3 regions of the Rothia koreensis genome follow, and region 2 is predicted to be linked to each of the others. Evidence: riboswitches for the same ligand, from Rfam matches in the RefSeq annotation. Region 2 holds a riboswitch; each other region holds the start of a gene.
What was found. A riboswitch is a leader RNA that binds a small molecule or an ion and turns the genes downstream of it on or off. The one in region 2 is predicted to bind S-adenosylmethionine.
Positions count from the first base shown of each region.

Region 1 (5,218 bases), 1.3 Mb from region 2:
GATTCATGGGGTTCCGGCGTTGCTTGAGTTCCTTGAACCAGCGTCCGCTCTGACCGACCCACAACATGATCGTGCCGATGATCAGGAGAATCGTCCCGATGGCCCCGATGATTCCCGGGGCATCCTGGAAGGCGCCGCCCAGGCCGAGGAGGCTCAGGATCGCGAGAATGAGCAGGACGATCCTGCCCCAGTTCTTGCCTCGGGTGGCCGCCCTGGCGGAGAGGAGCTGGAGCACGATGACGATCAGCGAGAAGATGGCCCCGGCGCTGAAGAAGCCCCAGGCGTAGGCGGCCTGCCCCTGATCAGCCAGAGTCTTGTATTCGTCGGTGGCCATGAAGACGAACGGCGAGATGATCAAGCTGATCACGCTGATGGCCGCCGAAATGTAAATGAGCCGGGCGGCGGTGTGCACGGCCTTGGGTGCCGCCAGGTCTCCGCCCTGGTTCTGGAGAGGACCATGACCGTTTCCTGCGTCGCCGCCCTGGTACTGGGGTTGTCCGCCCTGGTACTGGGGCTGTCCGCCGTTGGGGTTGCTCCCGTACTGAGGAGGCTGGTTCCCGGCCGGGGAATCGTGATTCTCGGTCATGCTTTCCTCTCAAAAGGTGATTGAACTGACCTTCCTATCAAAACACGAGGGAGTCCCGGCCCACAATGAATCCGCGCCGGCACGCGCGCATGCGGAATCGCTTGTTCATGATTTTCACGCCCGCCCCGGGAAATGAATCAATAAACGGTCACGATTCGGTCGCGAATCGGTTTCGGGTCCGCCGACGTGCGGCGATTCGTCGTCGTCGGAAAACCCACGGAAGATCGGACCCGCGCAAGGAAAACACGGAACCTTACGTTCCGGAGTCATAAAAACCTGGGTCGTCTTCATATGACACCGGTATTTCTCCGTCCCGTCGCTGTGCTCAATGACGCGACATGTGCCGTCAAAGAATCCTCATCCTTGCGGCCGTTCAGGAGGCCGGGTTTGAATACTTGCGTATCTATCCAGAGCGGCCGAGAGACCTGGCTCGACGACGCCGCAGCAACCCCCTCGTGACCCCAACGGGTCCGAGGCACGGTGCTCCCGCCAGGTCCGATGGAGTGTATCGGTTGTCCTTCGACGACGCCGGGCGCATTCCCCGGCCGATCCCGTGCTTTCGGTCGTGGGCCCCGAGTATCGACTGACGCCGCCTCCGTCGGGCGTACCGAAAGGAGACCCGGCGTGAAACCTGAAGACGGACCAGCACTGTCCTTCGAGCTGTATCCGCCGCGCAGCAGCCTGAGTGCGGAGGCCCTGGGTGCCACCATCGCCGAACTCGAGCCCACGCGCCCCGACTACGTGTCGGTGACGGCAGCCTTGGCCGGGGACAGGAGGCGCCAGAGTATCGACCTCCTGCGCCACCTCGTGGATGAGACCGAGCTGAAGCCGCTGGCCCATATCCTCTCGACCGGGCAGAACGCCGCCGAACTCGAGGACCTGGTTCAGGAGATCATCGATCACGGGGTTCGCGGGCTCTTGGCCCTGCGCGGAGACCGGCCCGATGACTACACGCTTCGCGAGGGCGAGTTGCCTTTCGCCCGGCACCTCGTCGAACTCATCCGCCGCGTCGAGGCCCGGGGATCGGCCAAATTGTGTGCGGGACGCCTCGCGGTCGGGGTCGCGGCGTACCCGGTTCGGCACCCGGAGTCCTCGAGCATCCACCACGACACCGAAGTCCTGCTCGCGAAGCAGAGAGCCGGTGCGGACTTCGCCATCACCCAGGTCTACCCCGATCCGGACGACTACGCCGGGCTGGTCGACCGGGCCCGCGCCAACGACGTCGACCTGCCGCTCATCCCCGGCATCCTGCCCGTGACCAGCCTGCGCAGGTACCTGCGCGTGTGCGACCTGGCGGGCATCGATCCCAACCGGGAGCTCGCCTCCCGCCTCGAATCGGCCGGATCGTTCGCCGAGCGCCTGGCCGTGGGAGTCGACTCGGCCGAGGAATTCGCCCGTCGGGCCCTCGACGCCGGGGCCCCAGGACTGCACATCTACACCTTCAACGAGCACCCGGCAGCACTCGAGCTCGTGGACCGACTCGGTCTGCGCCGAGGAACGCCGTCGAAACACCCGTCCGTCGCAAGAAAACAACGTGAGGAGATCACCGTGACCGAAACCAACGCCCCGAACCCCACCACCGCCGAGAGCCCGGCGAGCACCCAGGGCCGCACCTTCCCCGGAGCAAGCATCTTGGGTTACCCCAGGATCGGACGCGACCGGGAGCTCAAGAAGGCCCTCGAATCCTACTGGGCCTCCGACAGCGGATCCCACGAGCTGACCGCGTCCGTCGACTCCCTGCGCGCGCGGGACGTGCGTCGGCTCGCGGATCTCGGACTCACTCAGGATTCGTCGATCCCGGCCTCTTTCGCCCTCTACGACCAGGTTCTCGACGCCATCCTGGCGACGGGCGCCGTGCCCACGCGTTTCGCGGACCTCGCCGACGAGGAAGGCCGTCTGGACCGGGATGCGTCCTTCGTCCTGGCCCGCGGCGATGACGCCCGCGGGCCGTTGGAAATGACCAAGTGGTTCAACACGAACTACCACTACCTGGTTCCCGAGATCGGACCGCAGACCCCGTTCGCCGCGGATCCGCGGGAACTCATCGGACAGTTCCGTGCCGGCAACGGAGATTCCGGAACCCCACTGCGCCCCGCGGTTCTGGGACCGGTCTCCTTCCTCCTGCTGTCGAAAGCCGATGATGCCGCCCCCGAAGGCTTCGACCCCCTGGACCGGCTCGATGACCTGGTCGAGGTCTATCGCGGGCTGATCGACCAGGTGGCCGCAGAAGGAGCGCAGTGGATCCAGATCGAGGAGCCCGCACTCGTGACCGAGCACCACCGGCCCGACCTCGCCGGTCGCGTCCGTGACGCGTATCGTCGCCTGACGGCCGCGCGAACACCCAACGGCCCGTCGATCCTCGTCGCGACGCCTTACGGAGACGCAGAGGACCTCCTGGAGCCGCTGGTGGACGCGGGAGTCGACGCCGTCCACGTGGATCTGGTCTCCGGCCCGGACGGGGGAGGGCTGCGCGAACCCAGCGCGGACCAGCTGGCGCTGTTCACCGGCGAGGATTCACCCGTTCTGGTGGCCGGCGTCGTCAACGGACAGAACATCTGGCGCACCGACTTGCGCACGACGTTCGCGCTGCTCGAGGAGTTGCACGAGGCGGGGGCGAGGGTGTCGGTGAGCACGTCGACGTCGCTCATCCACGTCCCGCACGATGCCGCCCGCGAGGATCGGCTCGACGACCAGCCGCTGCGGTGGCTCGCCTTCGCAGACCAGAAGGTCGGCGAGACCGTGGTTCTGGCCAAGGGGCTGGCCGAAGGGTCCGAGGCGATCGCCGATCACCTCGAAGCATCCGATGAGGCGATTCGGCACCGCGCCGAGGCCCGGGGCACCCGCGACGCCGATGTGCGCGAGAGGGTTTCGGGCCTGACCGAGGCCGACGGTCATCGGGAGACCGCGGAAGAGCGCAAACGGAAGCAGGCCACCGATGGCATCGCGGCGAACCTGCCCGATGTTCCGACGACGACGATCGGGTCATTCCCGCAGACCGCAGACATCAGGTCGGCCCGCGCAGACCACAGGGCAGGCCGTCTGGGCGAGGCGGAATACGTCGAAAGACTCCAGCAGGAGATCCGGTCGGTCATCTCCCTCCAGGAGGATCTCGGGCTGGACGTTCTGGTCCACGGCGAGCCCGAACGCAACGACATGGTCCAGTACTTCGCGGAGAACCTCGACGGATTCGACGTGACCCGGTACGGCTGGGTCCAGTCCTACGGGTCCAGGTGCACCCGGCCGTCGATCCTGTGGGGCGACGTCAGCCGTGAAGGACCCGGTGTCAGGGGAGAGGCCATCACGGTCCCCTGGATCAGTTACGCCCAGTCGCTGACCACCAAGCCGGTCAAGGGCATGCTGACCGGCCCGGTCACGATTCTGGCCTGGTCGTTCGTCCGTGAGGACCAACCGCTCGCGGACACGGCCCAGCAGGTCGCCCTCGCCCTGCGGGACGAGGTCGAGGATCTCGAGAGTGCCGGAATCGGCGTCGTGCAGGTGGATGAACCCGCCCTGCGCGAGCTGCTCCCGCTGCGGGAACGAGACAGGCCGGACTACCTCGAGTGGTCGGTCCGGTCCTTCCGGATCGCGACGTCCGGGGTTCGGCCCGAAACCCAGATCCACACGCATCTGTGCTACTCGGAATTCGGTGAGGTGCTGTCCGCCATCGACGCGTTGGACGCCGACGTCACGAGCGTCGAGGCGGCGCGCTCGCGGATGGAGCTGCTGGACCCGCTTGCGGACATCGGATTCGAGCGAGGCATCGGTCCCGGGGTGTGGGACATTCACTCGCCTCGCGTGCCCACGGTCGGTGAAATCGAGGACCTGCTCGCCGCGGCGTCCCGAGCGATACCTCGGGACCGTCTCTGGGCGAATCCGGACTGCGGTCTCAAGACTCGCGGATACGAGGAGACCACCGCGGCCCTGGCCCGACTCGTCGAGTCTGCGCGTCGACTGCGTGCGGCCGTGGCGGTCTGACGGTTGTCCCTGGGCCCGGACGGTCCGCATCGATGCGGACCGTCCGGGCCTTACCGTCCGAAACGGACCTGCGGGATCAATGTCAGCGCGTCCTCGACGAGCTGGTCCCGATCCGCGTCGGTGTCCACGGCCGTGCGAATCAGAAGGCCGTGGAACAGGAGCATGAGGACATTGGCCAGCCGGGAGGGGTCGCCGACGACGTCGTCCGGGTCGGCCCCCTGACTGACCTGCATTTCCGACCAGGGCCTGAGCACCTCGGCAAGGCGGGTGCGGGCGAGGTTGATGTTTTCCTGGGCGACCTCGTGGACCTCAGGATTCACGGTGGATTCCGCGACGAACTGGATGAGCAGCGGACCGAAATCGATCGAGAACAAGGTCTCGATCAGCAACCGAGCGACATCCGAGGGGGCCAGCGAGCTTCCCGTGGCGGTCTCCATATCGGTCAGATCCTTGAGGGTCGCACCGAAAATGTGCTCCGCCGTGCCGCGCATGATGGAGGCTTTGCCATCGAAGTGGGAATAGATCGATCCGGGAGACATCCCGGACTCGGCGACGATGTCTGCCATGGAGGTGTTGGAGAACCCCTTCTCCAGGAAGCAACGGCGCGCCGCGGCGATGATTCGCTCACGCCGCTCGATCTTCGAGGATTCTGACAAC
Region 1 is NZ_CP197643.1:916,256-921,473, forward strand. It holds gene ACTSLZ_RS03945 (hypothetical protein) at 1-586, opposite strand, end outside; SAM riboswitch class I at 987-1,091, shown strand; gene metE (5-methyltetrahydropteroyltriglutamate--homocysteine S-methyltransferase) at 1,211-4,561, shown strand; gene ACTSLZ_RS03955 (TetR/AcrR family transcriptional regulator) at 4,612-5,218, opposite strand, start outside.
Region 1: another riboswitch for S-adenosylmethionine. It lies ahead of metE (5-methyltetrahydropteroyltriglutamate--homocysteine S-methyltransferase); the one in region 2 lies ahead of ACTSLZ_RS11380 (bifunctional o-acetylhomoserine/o-acetylserine sulfhydrylase).

Region 2 (5,218 bases):
TCGCCGACGTCGTAGTAATTGACTACGCCGTCTCCCCTGGTTTCGGCCTTGCGCGCACCGGTACCGACGATCGTCACGTCTGCTCCTCGTTCGTCTATTGCCTGTTCGCGGATACGGGTTCTGCCGATACGGTCGCGCCGTCCGCGGATGTCAGCGCGTCGAAACCGTGCTCGAGATCGGCCAGGATGTCGTCTATGTGCTCGAGCCCCACGGAGAGCCGGACGAATCCGGGAGCCACTCCAGCATCGCGAAGCTCCTTGTCCGAAAGCTGCGAGTGCGTGGTCGAGGCGGGGTGGATGACCAACGAGTGCACGTCCCCGATGTTGGCCACGTTGGAGTGAAGCTGAAGGGAATCCACGAAGTTTCGGGCCGGCTCCGCACCTCCCTCGAGTTCGAAGCCGACGACCGCCCCGACGCCATGGGGCGCGTATTTCCGCCCGAGGTCGTACCAGGGCGATGACTCGAGGCCCGCATAGTGCACGCGCGTCACGTCGGGACGAGCTTCCAGCCACGTGGCGACCTTGCGAGCGTTCTCTACGTGCCTCTCCACGCGAAGGGAGAGAGTTTCGAGGCCGATGGAAATGTTGAACGCGTTGGTCGGCGAGATCGAGGCGCCGAGATCACGCAGCAGGGTCACGCGTGCCCGCAGTATGTAGGAGAGATTGACGCCGAAGACGCCGTTGGGTCCGAGGTCCTCGGCGAAGACCAGGCCGTGGTAGCTGGGATCCGGGGTATTGAACTGCGGGAACCGGTCCGGGTACTTCGAATAGTCGAAGTTGCCGGAATCGACGATCACGCCACCGACGCTGTTCCCATGTCCTCCGAGGTACTTGGTCGCGGAGTGCACGACGACGTCGGCTCCCCATTCGAACGGCTTGACGAGGTACGGGGTGGGCACCGTGTTGTCCACGACCAACGGCACACCGACTTCGTGAGCGAGTTCGGCCAACGGTTCGATATCGAACACGTCGCTGCGCGGATTCGGTACGGTCTCGCCGTAGAAAACCTTGGTGTTCGGTCGGACCGCGGCGCGCCAGGCCTCGGGGTTGTCGAAGTCCTCCACGAAGGTGGTCTCGATGCCGTAGGAACTCAAGGTGTGCTTGAGCAGGTTGTACGTACCGCCGTAAAGGCTGGGGCTGGCGACCACGTGGTCCCCGGCCCTCGCGATATTGAGGATCGCGATGGTGATGGCTGCTTGGCCGGATGCGACCAGAAGGGCACCGACGCCGCCTTCGAGCGCGGCAATGCGGTTCTCGACGACTTCCTGGGTCGGATTCGTCAAGCGCGAGTAGATGGGGCCGAGTTCCTTGAGCCCGAACCGGTTGGCCGCCTGCTCGGCGTCGTCGAACACGAAGGACGTCGACTGGTAGATCGGCAATGCCCGCGCACCGGTCGCGGAATCCGGGTCCTGTCCGGCGTGAATTTGCTGTGTCTCGAACTTCCAGCCCTGCGGCGCGGAAGGAGTGGGAAGACCTTGAGTGCTCATTTTTGCTCCTGTCGATTCGAGGGGCATGGAGCGACCGGCCGTCTTCCGATCCATCAGCACCCGGGTCGACCCGGAACCCTCTGGTTCACCGGGGAATACGAGTCTCACTGATCGAGACGACCGGGCACACCGCGCCCGCGCTTGCGATCGCTGTTCGCGACCACCAGGTCCTCACCCAGGGCACCCCACCGCGGTTGGAGGGTTGCCGGCCAGCAAGCTGGGGCTTTGCGCTGGCTCTCTTGACCCGATACAAGGTTTTCGCATGGGCGGAGCGCGCGTCAAGTGCCGGCGTCATACTGCACCCGTATGAAACGTCATGACATTTATGACGTGAGCGAGACCATTGCGTACCCTGTCTCATGGTCGTTCGGTGTCGGACCGAGCGGCATCACCATCGACCGCCCCGAAGGAATACCGTGAGCCAGGAGAACAACCCCTCCCCGAGATGGGGCGGAAAGGGAGCCGCGGGCGACGTCGCGGAGAACGCACGGACGTCGCTCAGGCGCGGGCTGACCCTGCGGCACATTCGTTTCATTGCCCTCGGTTCAGCCATCGGAACGGGCCTGTTCCTCGGGTCCGCGGACGCCATCCAGTTCGCCGGCCCCTCGGTGCTTCTGGCCTACATCATCGGTGGTGCGGCGGTTTTCATGGTCATGCGCGCCATGGGCGAAATGGCCCTGGTCCACCCGGTCCCCGGCTCATTCGCCGACTACGCGACCGAGTATTTGGGCCGCTGGGCGGGATTCGTCACCGGCTGGAGTTTTGCCTTCGAGATGGCGCTCGTCGCCGTCGCGGACGTCACGGCCTTTTCCCTCTACATGAAGTTCTGGTTCCCGACGACGCCGAGCTGGATCTGGATCGTCTCGGTCGTCGCGATCATCATGGCGGTCAACCTCACCAAGGTGAAGGTCTACGGCGAGGTCGAGTTCTGGCTGACCCTGGTCAAGGTCGGCGCCATCGTGGCGATGATCGTCGGAGGCCTGGCCCTGATCGTCTTCGGTGTTCAGCTGCACCAGGAGATCCAGCCGTCCGTGACGAACCTGTGGGAACAGGGTGGCTTCTTCCCCCACGGGTTCTCGGGCTTCCTGGCCTGTTTCACCGTGGTCATGTTCGCCTTCGGCGGCGTGGAAAACATCGGAATCACCGCGGGCGAGGCCGAAGACCCGGAGAAATCCATCCCCGGGGCGATCAACACCGTCCCGGTGCGCATCCTGCTCTTCTACGTCCTCACGATGGGCGTGATCATGTCCCTCTACCCCTGGAGCAGCATCGGCGACGAAGGCTCGCCTTTCGTGCAGATCTTCTCCGGGTTGGGCATCCCTGCGGCCGCCCACATCCTCAATGTGGTGGTTCTGACGGCCGCCGTGTCCGCAATCAATTCGGACATCTACGGGGCCGGGCGGATGTTGTACGGGCTCGCCCAACGCGGTCTCGCGCCGCGCTCCTTCAGCCGAGTATCGTCGCGGGGCACCCCCAGTATGACGGTGGCAGCGATGGGCATCGTCCTCGTGGCCGGGGTGCTGGTCAACCACTTCTTCGAGAACGCATTCCTGTACGTCGCAACCCTGGTGACGTTCGCGACAGTTCTGGTCTGGGTCATGATCCTGGTGACGCACCTGGCCATGCGACGCCGACGCTCGCGCGAGGGCTCGGGGCCCTCCCCCTTCCCGACTCCTTGGTGGCCGGCGGCTTCCTGGCTCGCTCTTGCGTTCATGATCGGCGTCGTCGTGCTCCTCGGATTCTTCGAGGACACTCGCATGTCCCTCATGATCGGGGCGGTGTGGGTGATCCTCCTGGCCCTCGTCTATCCCCTGACTCGTCGCACGCGTGAGGCCGTCGACCCCACGGAGATTCGGTAGGAACGCCGGTCCGGGGCGGCGACGTCGGTGGATTCGAACGTAGGCTGGAAGGCATGACTTCACCTCGTTCTCGTGAAACCCCACGCCCCACCTGGAATACCGACGCCGTGCCCCCGGAGACCCGGAAGGCGCCGACCACGCGCTCGATGCACGGGCACGACGTCGTGGACGACTACGAGTGGCTCCGCGCCAAGGACGACCCCCAGGTCATCGAACACCTCGAGCGGGAGAACGCCTATGCCGAGTCCGTGACCTCGGGGCTCGGGACGCTGCGGTCCTCGATCTTCGGGGAGATCAGGTCCCGAACCCAGGAGACCGATTTGTCGGTCCCCAACCGGCTCGGCGACTGGTGGTACTTCCGCAGAACCGTCGAGGGAAAGAATTACGCGAGTTTCTGCCGTGTCCCCGCCCTGAACACCGGCGACCTGCGCGCGGACTGGACCCCACCCGAAGTTCCAGCGGATGCTGCCCTCGACGGCGAGGAAGTTCTCCTCGACTGCAACGAGCTGGCCGAAGGTCTCCCCTTCTTCGCTCTGGGATCCTTCCACGTCACCGAAGACGGCCGGCTGCTGACGTACTCCGTCGACGATTCCGGCGACGAACGTTTCGACCAGTACGTCAAGGATCTGACCACGGGCTCGCTCCTGCCCGACGTCGTGGAGGGGGTCTTCGCCGGCGGTTTTCTCACGCCGAAGGGCTCGCACCTGGTCTACACCTTGGTCGACGACTCGTGGCGCCCTTATGAGCTGCGTTCGCATCGGCTCGGCACGCCCGTGGATCAGGACCTGGTCCTTCACCACGAGGAGGACGTCGCCCTGTGGCTGGGCGCTGAGACGACGGCGGACGAGAAGCATCTGTGCATCGACGTCGGATGCTCGGAGTACAACGAGACGCGACTCCTGGCTCTCGCCGACCTCGAGGCCGCCGGGCCGGGGCGGGCCCCCGTCTCCCACGTGGTCATTCCCCGTGAGGAACGGGTTCTGTATTCCGCCGAACCGATCGAGCTCGACGGCCGGCCCTATGTTCTGCTGTGTCATGACCATCAGGCCCCGAACGGCGAGTTGACCGCCGTCGACTACGATTCCGCGCTCTCGGGTCTGTCGATGGCCGAGTTGCGCTCGACGTGGACCGTGGTGGTGCCGGCGTCGTCGACGCGACGACTCAACGGCTTCCATTTCAACCAGACCCACCTGGCTGCCAGCCTGCGCGAGGACGGGCTCGAGAAGGCCGGGTTCATCAGCCTGGACGCGATTCGGGAAACGCTTGAGGGCGGCGACCTCCCCGAACCCTTCGAGCCCTTCTCCGGCGAGGAGCTCTATACCGCCAAGATCACGGCCATGGCGCTGCGTTCGCCCGTCGTGGGTCTGGGCTACATCTCATATGTGACGCCGTGGCGGCAGTACGACTACTTCCCCGGCTTGGACGAACTCGAGCTCCGCAAGCAGACCCCGGTTCTGGGCGGCTTCCGAAGCGAGGACTACGTCGCCCACCGCGACTGGGCGCAGGCCCCCGACGGGACGATGGTTCCTCTTTCGGTGATCCACCGGGCCGACGCCGACCTGCAGACCCCTCACCCGGTGATCCAGTACGGGTACGGATCCTACGAGGCCAGTTCGAATCCGGGGTTTTCGGTGTCGCGCCTGAGCCTGCTCGATCGCGGTGTGGTCTACGTGGTGGCACACGTGCGGGGTGGCGGCGAACTCGGCCGAGACTGGTACCTGCAGGGCAAGAAACTGCAGAAAATCAATACCTTCACCGACTTCGTCGCGGTCACCGATCACGTGGCCACGCAACCGTGGGCCGACGAATCCCGCATCGCCGCCTATGGCGGTTCGGCGGGCGGACTGCTCATGGGCGCGATAGTCAATATGGC
Region 2 is NZ_CP197643.1:2,547,567-2,552,784, forward strand. It holds gene metX (homoserine O-acetyltransferase MetX) at 1-77, opposite strand, end outside; gene ACTSLZ_RS11380 (bifunctional o-acetylhomoserine/o-acetylserine sulfhydrylase) at 95-1,486, opposite strand; SAM riboswitch class IV at 1,619-1,731, opposite strand; gene ACTSLZ_RS11385 (amino acid permease) at 1,846-3,345, shown strand; gene ACTSLZ_RS11390 (S9 family peptidase) at 3,399-5,218, shown strand, end outside.

Region 3 (5,218 bases), 400 kb from region 2:
CCCTGCACCACGTCCTGTCCCGTGAACAGCGTGTCTCGCCCCTCATGTCCGGCCGCATCGACCCCGACAAGCTGGACGAACTCCTGGACAAGGTGATCCCGGTCGATGCAACCCAGGAATGGTTCCTGTGCGGACCGTTCGAGCTCGTGCAGCTCTGCCGTGACGCGCTCGCGGCCCGAGGGGTCCCGGAGGAGAGGATCCGTTTCGAACTGTTCACGACCGGCAAGCCGGAGAAACCGGCCGGGCAGCAGGGGCGAGAAGTGGTCGCGGATCCCGAGGGCGAGAACATCAGGATCACCTTCAACCTGGACGGCAATACCGGAAAGGTCGAAACACCCAAGTCGGCCAACGAAACCGTGCTCAACGCCGCGCTTCGTGTCCGTCCCGACGTGCCCTTCGCGTGTGCCGGCGGCGTGTGCGGAACCTGCAGGGCCAAAGTCCTCTGCGGCGACTTCACGATGGAAGAAAACTTCGCCCTGGAGAAGGATGAGATCGAGGCCGGCTACGTCCTGACGTGCCAGACCCGACCGACCTCCGACGCCCTGGACGTCGACTATGACGCATAGCTCGTGCGCGGTGCGCCGCTTCGGGCCAGTTGAAAGGACCTCGACCATGATCGACCTGACCATTTCCGATGACATCGCGGAGATCGTGCTCAATGCTCCGAGCAAGCTCAACGCCCTGGACGTCGAGGATCTCGCAGAACTGTCCGAGGCCTATCGGGAGGCAGAGAACGCCGAGGTCCGGGCGCTCGTGCTGCGCGGCGAGGGCCGCGGGTTCTGCGCGGGCAGGGACATCTCGTCGGTGGATCCGGCACACGACGACGTCGAGGGCTACCTGGGGCATCGGGCCACGGCCCTCTTTCGCCAGATCGCCGCGTTCTCAGCCCCGACCTTTGCCGCGGTGCACGGCGCGTGCCTCGGCGTCGGGCTCGGTCTGGCGATCGCGAGCGACGTCGTCTACGTCGCCGAGGACGCCAAGATCGGGTCGCCGTTCGCCAACCTCGGGGCGACGCTCGACTCCGGAGGCCATGCTCTGTTCTACGAGAGGCTCGGGGCGCACCGGACCCTCGACCTGATCTACACCGGGGAGATGATGAGCGGGGCCGAGGCGGTCACCGCCGGGCTCTTCTCCCGCTCCGTGCCCGCGGAAGAATTGGTGGACTTCACGATGCAACGGGTCCGGAAGGTGTCCCAGGGGGCGACACAGGCGTACCTGGTCTCGAAGGCTCTGGTAGGTCAGCTGCGTGACGAGCGAGCAGGCCTCTGGGATTCCATGGCGGCCGAATCCGCCGAGCAGGCACGACTGTGCTCGACCGCGGACTACGCGGAGGGGTTCTCGGCGTTCCAGGAGAAGCGAAAGCCGCGCTTCACGGGAGAGTAGAGACTCGGGCACTGTCTGTTCGGAGCATTGTCCCGACGTAGCCGGTGCCGTGCCGCGCGGCCCCGTAACACAGTGCAAACCGAGTAACACAAGCACACAGGATGGTCTGGAATCCGAGGTGTTACATACGCTCATGGAAGGAAAGATCAAGAGTCCCAACGCGCAAGCTCTGGCTGGTTGGGCGGCAACCCTCTCCCGTAGCGGGGTGCCCCAGATGATGATCTGGCACCGTCGGCGCGACGACCGGCGGACATGCAAGTACGGCGCGAGAACCGGCGCCACCGCGTGAATGGTTGCGTCGATTCTCGGGAGACGGGAAGTCGGCGCAGGGCTCGGGCACGCGGAGAACCATGGAGTCCCTCCAGGCACCGAAAGGAATCCCGATGTCGGACAAGAAGCGCATCGCCATCAACGCCTTCGACATGACGTGCGTGGGCCACCAGAGCTTTGATCTGTGGCGCCACCCTCGTTCGCGGGCCACCGAGTACAACACCCTCGAGTACTGGACCGACTTGGCCAAGACGCTCGAGAAGGGTCTTTTCGACGGGATCTTCTTGGCCGACGTCGTCGGGATCTACGACGTGTACCGCAACTCGGCGGCACCCTCGATCCGTGGTGGGGCGCAGGTTCCGGTCAATGACCCGTTCATGCAGATCTCGGCGATGGCCGCGGTGACCGAGAACCTCGGCTTCGGCGTGACCAGTGCCGTGACCTACGAGCAGCCGTACACGCTGGCCAGGAAGTACGCGACGCTCGACCACCTGACCAAGGGGCGCGTCGGCTTCAACGTGGTCACGTCCTACCTTCCGTCGGCCGCGGAGAACCAGGGCCTGCCGCGCCAGATCGAGCATGACAAGCGCTATGAGATCGCCGACGAGTTCCTCGACGTCTGCTACAAGCTCTGGGAAGGATCGTGGGAGGACGACGCCGTGGTCAAGGACCGCGAAACCGGCGTCTACGCCGACCCGTCCAAGGTCCACCCGATCCAGCACGAGGGCAAATACTTCACGGTCCCCGGAGCGGGACTCACCGAGCCGTCCCCGCAGCGAACCCCCGTCATCTTCCAGGCGGGAGCCTCCTCGCGCGGTCAGGCTTTCGCTGGCAAGCACGCCGAGGCCGTGTTCGTGGGCGGGCTGCGCCCGGATCTGACCCGGTTCATGACCGACAAGATCCGTGACGAGGCCGAGAAGGCCGGTCGTCAGCGCGACGACGTCAAGATCTTCGCGATGCTGTCCGTGATCGTCGACGAGACCGACGAAAAGGCCCAGGCCAAGTACGAAGAGTACCTCCAGTACGTGTCTCCCGAGACCTCCCAGGCGATCATCGGCGGCTGGTCCGGTGTCGACCTGTCCCAGTTCGGCGAGGACGAAGTGCTCAACTACATCGAGACCGATTCCATTCAGTCCTTCCTGACCCCGTTCACCCTCCAGTCCAAGGACAAGGAGTGGACGCGCGAGGACATTGCGAAGCACTGCGCGATCGGCGGGATGGGCGACGTCATCATCGGTGGTCCCGAAAAGGTTGCCGACGAGCTCGAACGCTGGATCGATGAAGGCGGCCTGGACGGAATCAATCTCGCCTACCACGTCTCGCCCGGGTCCTTCGAGGACTTCGTCGAGTTCGTGGTCCCCGAGCTCCAGAAGCGCGGCCGCTACCGGACGAGCTACGAGGGATCCACCTTCCGCGAGAACCTCTACGGCGAAGGTCAGGTTGCGATCGACGAGCACCACCCGGCCGCGGCGTACAAGGGGTCGTATGTCGGCAAGCCATCGACCGAGGACACCCCGGCGCGCCCGGTCGAGGAGGACGCCGTGGCCTGATCGTTCGGGAAGTGGCGCCGTGTCTTGGCTCGGTCGGGTGTGGTGCCGCGACGCGGTCGGGTGCGGCGCTTCGTCTTGACTCGTCGGGGGCGGCATCATAACTCGGTCGGGTGTGGCGCCGCGTCTTGGGCGGGTGTGGCCGGCAGCTTCCGTTGTCCGCCGCGAGGTGGCGAGGCGGCGAGGCGGCGGTTTTGTGCGGCTGATTCCACGAAGTGGCAGTTTGGTGCCGTTCTCTTCGCGAGGTGGCAATCTCGTGCTGTTTTTCCGGCGAGGTGGCAATTTTGGGACGTTTTGGGCCGGTTTTAGTCCCAAAACTGCCACCTCGCGCGCCGGCCTGCACGTAACTGCCACGTCGAGCGCTCGTTCGCTCGAAATTGCCACCTCGGCGGGGCGACTCGCACGAAACTGCCACCTCGCGCGCCGGCCTGCACGTAACTGCCACCTCGAGCGCCCGACCGCACAGAACTGCCACCTCGGTCCGGGACGACGACGGCGATAAGCCCCGTCACGTGCGTGCTTCGGCACAAAATTGCCATCTCGGCCCCTGACTGCACGAAACTGCCACCTCGGTCGAGGGCGAGCTGCACAAAACTGCCACCTCGCGCGTCGGCCTGCACGAAACTGCCACCTCAGCCCCCGCCCCCCTCCGGCCCGCGGCACCCCCGGCCCGCGGCACGCGCCCCCGCTCCGACCCCCCCCGCGGCCCGCACCCCTCGCCTCTGAACCCCCTCCGATCCCCGGCCGCTTGCGCGAAAGATCGCCCACCGCGCCCATTTACATAGTTAGGCTATCCTTAGAGACCAAAGCCACAAAAAGTGCAGTTGTGCATCTTTTGCAGAACTGCATAAGATGCATGGGTGCAAACCACAGAACCATCCCTTCGCGAACGACGTCGGGCGCGGACGTGGGACTCGATCCACGCGGCCGCGCGTGAACTCGCGTCGGAACGCGGAATCAGGCAGACCACCGCGGAACTCATCGCGGAGAAAGCCGGTGTCTCGCCGCGAACGTTCTTCAACTACTTCGCGACCAAGGAAGACGCCGTCATGGGGCTGCGTCCCCCTCAGATGACCGAAGACATGTTGGCTCAGGTCCAGGAGGACGAGTCGGGCGGACTGCTCGCGCAGGCGGCCCGGCTCCTCGCCAGCGTCCTGTACGACTCGTTCGCGAGCGACATCAAGGGGATCATGAACGAGCTCACCGAAGACCGGGACCATATGCGGCAACGCATGAAGATCCACATGCTTCGGTGCGAGCAGGAGCTCAAGGACTTCCTGCTCGCCATGGACTGGGCCGTGTACCAGGAATCCGGCCGTTTCGTGCTTCGTGAAGACGAGAACAGCGAGCCGGAACCCGAGCAGGAAGAGCGCATTCGTGCGATCGTCCTGATGGCCACCGCTGTTCTCCGATACGTCGACTACGGCGCCCGAGCCTCCCGGGATGAGTTTGCCGCATCCATCAATCGCACCGTCACACTGTTCTCCACCATGATCAAGGAGCCTCGTTGAGCACCACCTACACACCGCGTCACGCCGTCGGGGGTGGCAAGAGCGGCACCGGAGCGGCGCAGACCGATCCGGCCTCGCCCGCAACCGGGGAGATTTCATCTGCTCACTCGGCCCAGAAGGGCGGATTCGGTCGCCCCACCCCCAACACCAATGTCCTTCTGCTGTTCATCGGCCTGATGATCATCATGTTGATGTCCTCGCTGAACCAGACGGTTCTCTCGCCGTCGCTGCCGACCATCGTCGGTGAGCTGAACGGCGTCGAGCACATGAGCTGGGTCATCACCGCGTTCATCATGGTTTCGACCATCATGATGCCGGCCTACGGCAAGCTGGGCGACCTCTGGGGTCGCAAGCCCTTGTTGATCTTTGCGATCATCGCCTTCGCTGCGGGGTCCGTGACGGGCGCCGTCGCCCAGGACATGACGACCCTCATCATCGCCCGTGGCCTCCAGGGGCTCGGCGGTGGCGGACTCATGATTCTGTCCCAGTCCGTGATCGCGGACGTGA
Region 3 is NZ_CP197643.1:40,264-45,481, reverse strand. It holds gene paaE (1,2-phenylacetyl-CoA epoxidase subunit PaaE) at 1-566, shown strand, start outside; gene ACTSLZ_RS00180 (enoyl-CoA hydratase/isomerase family protein) at 613-1,383, shown strand; SAM riboswitch class IV at 1,528-1,650, shown strand; gene ACTSLZ_RS00175 (LLM class flavin-dependent oxidoreductase) at 1,767-3,203, shown strand; gene ACTSLZ_RS00170 (helix-turn-helix domain-containing protein) at 4,061-4,711, shown strand; gene ACTSLZ_RS00165 (MDR family MFS transporter) at 4,804-5,218, shown strand, end outside.
Region 3: another riboswitch for S-adenosylmethionine. It lies ahead of ACTSLZ_RS00175 (LLM class flavin-dependent oxidoreductase); the one in region 2 lies ahead of ACTSLZ_RS11380 (bifunctional o-acetylhomoserine/o-acetylserine sulfhydrylase).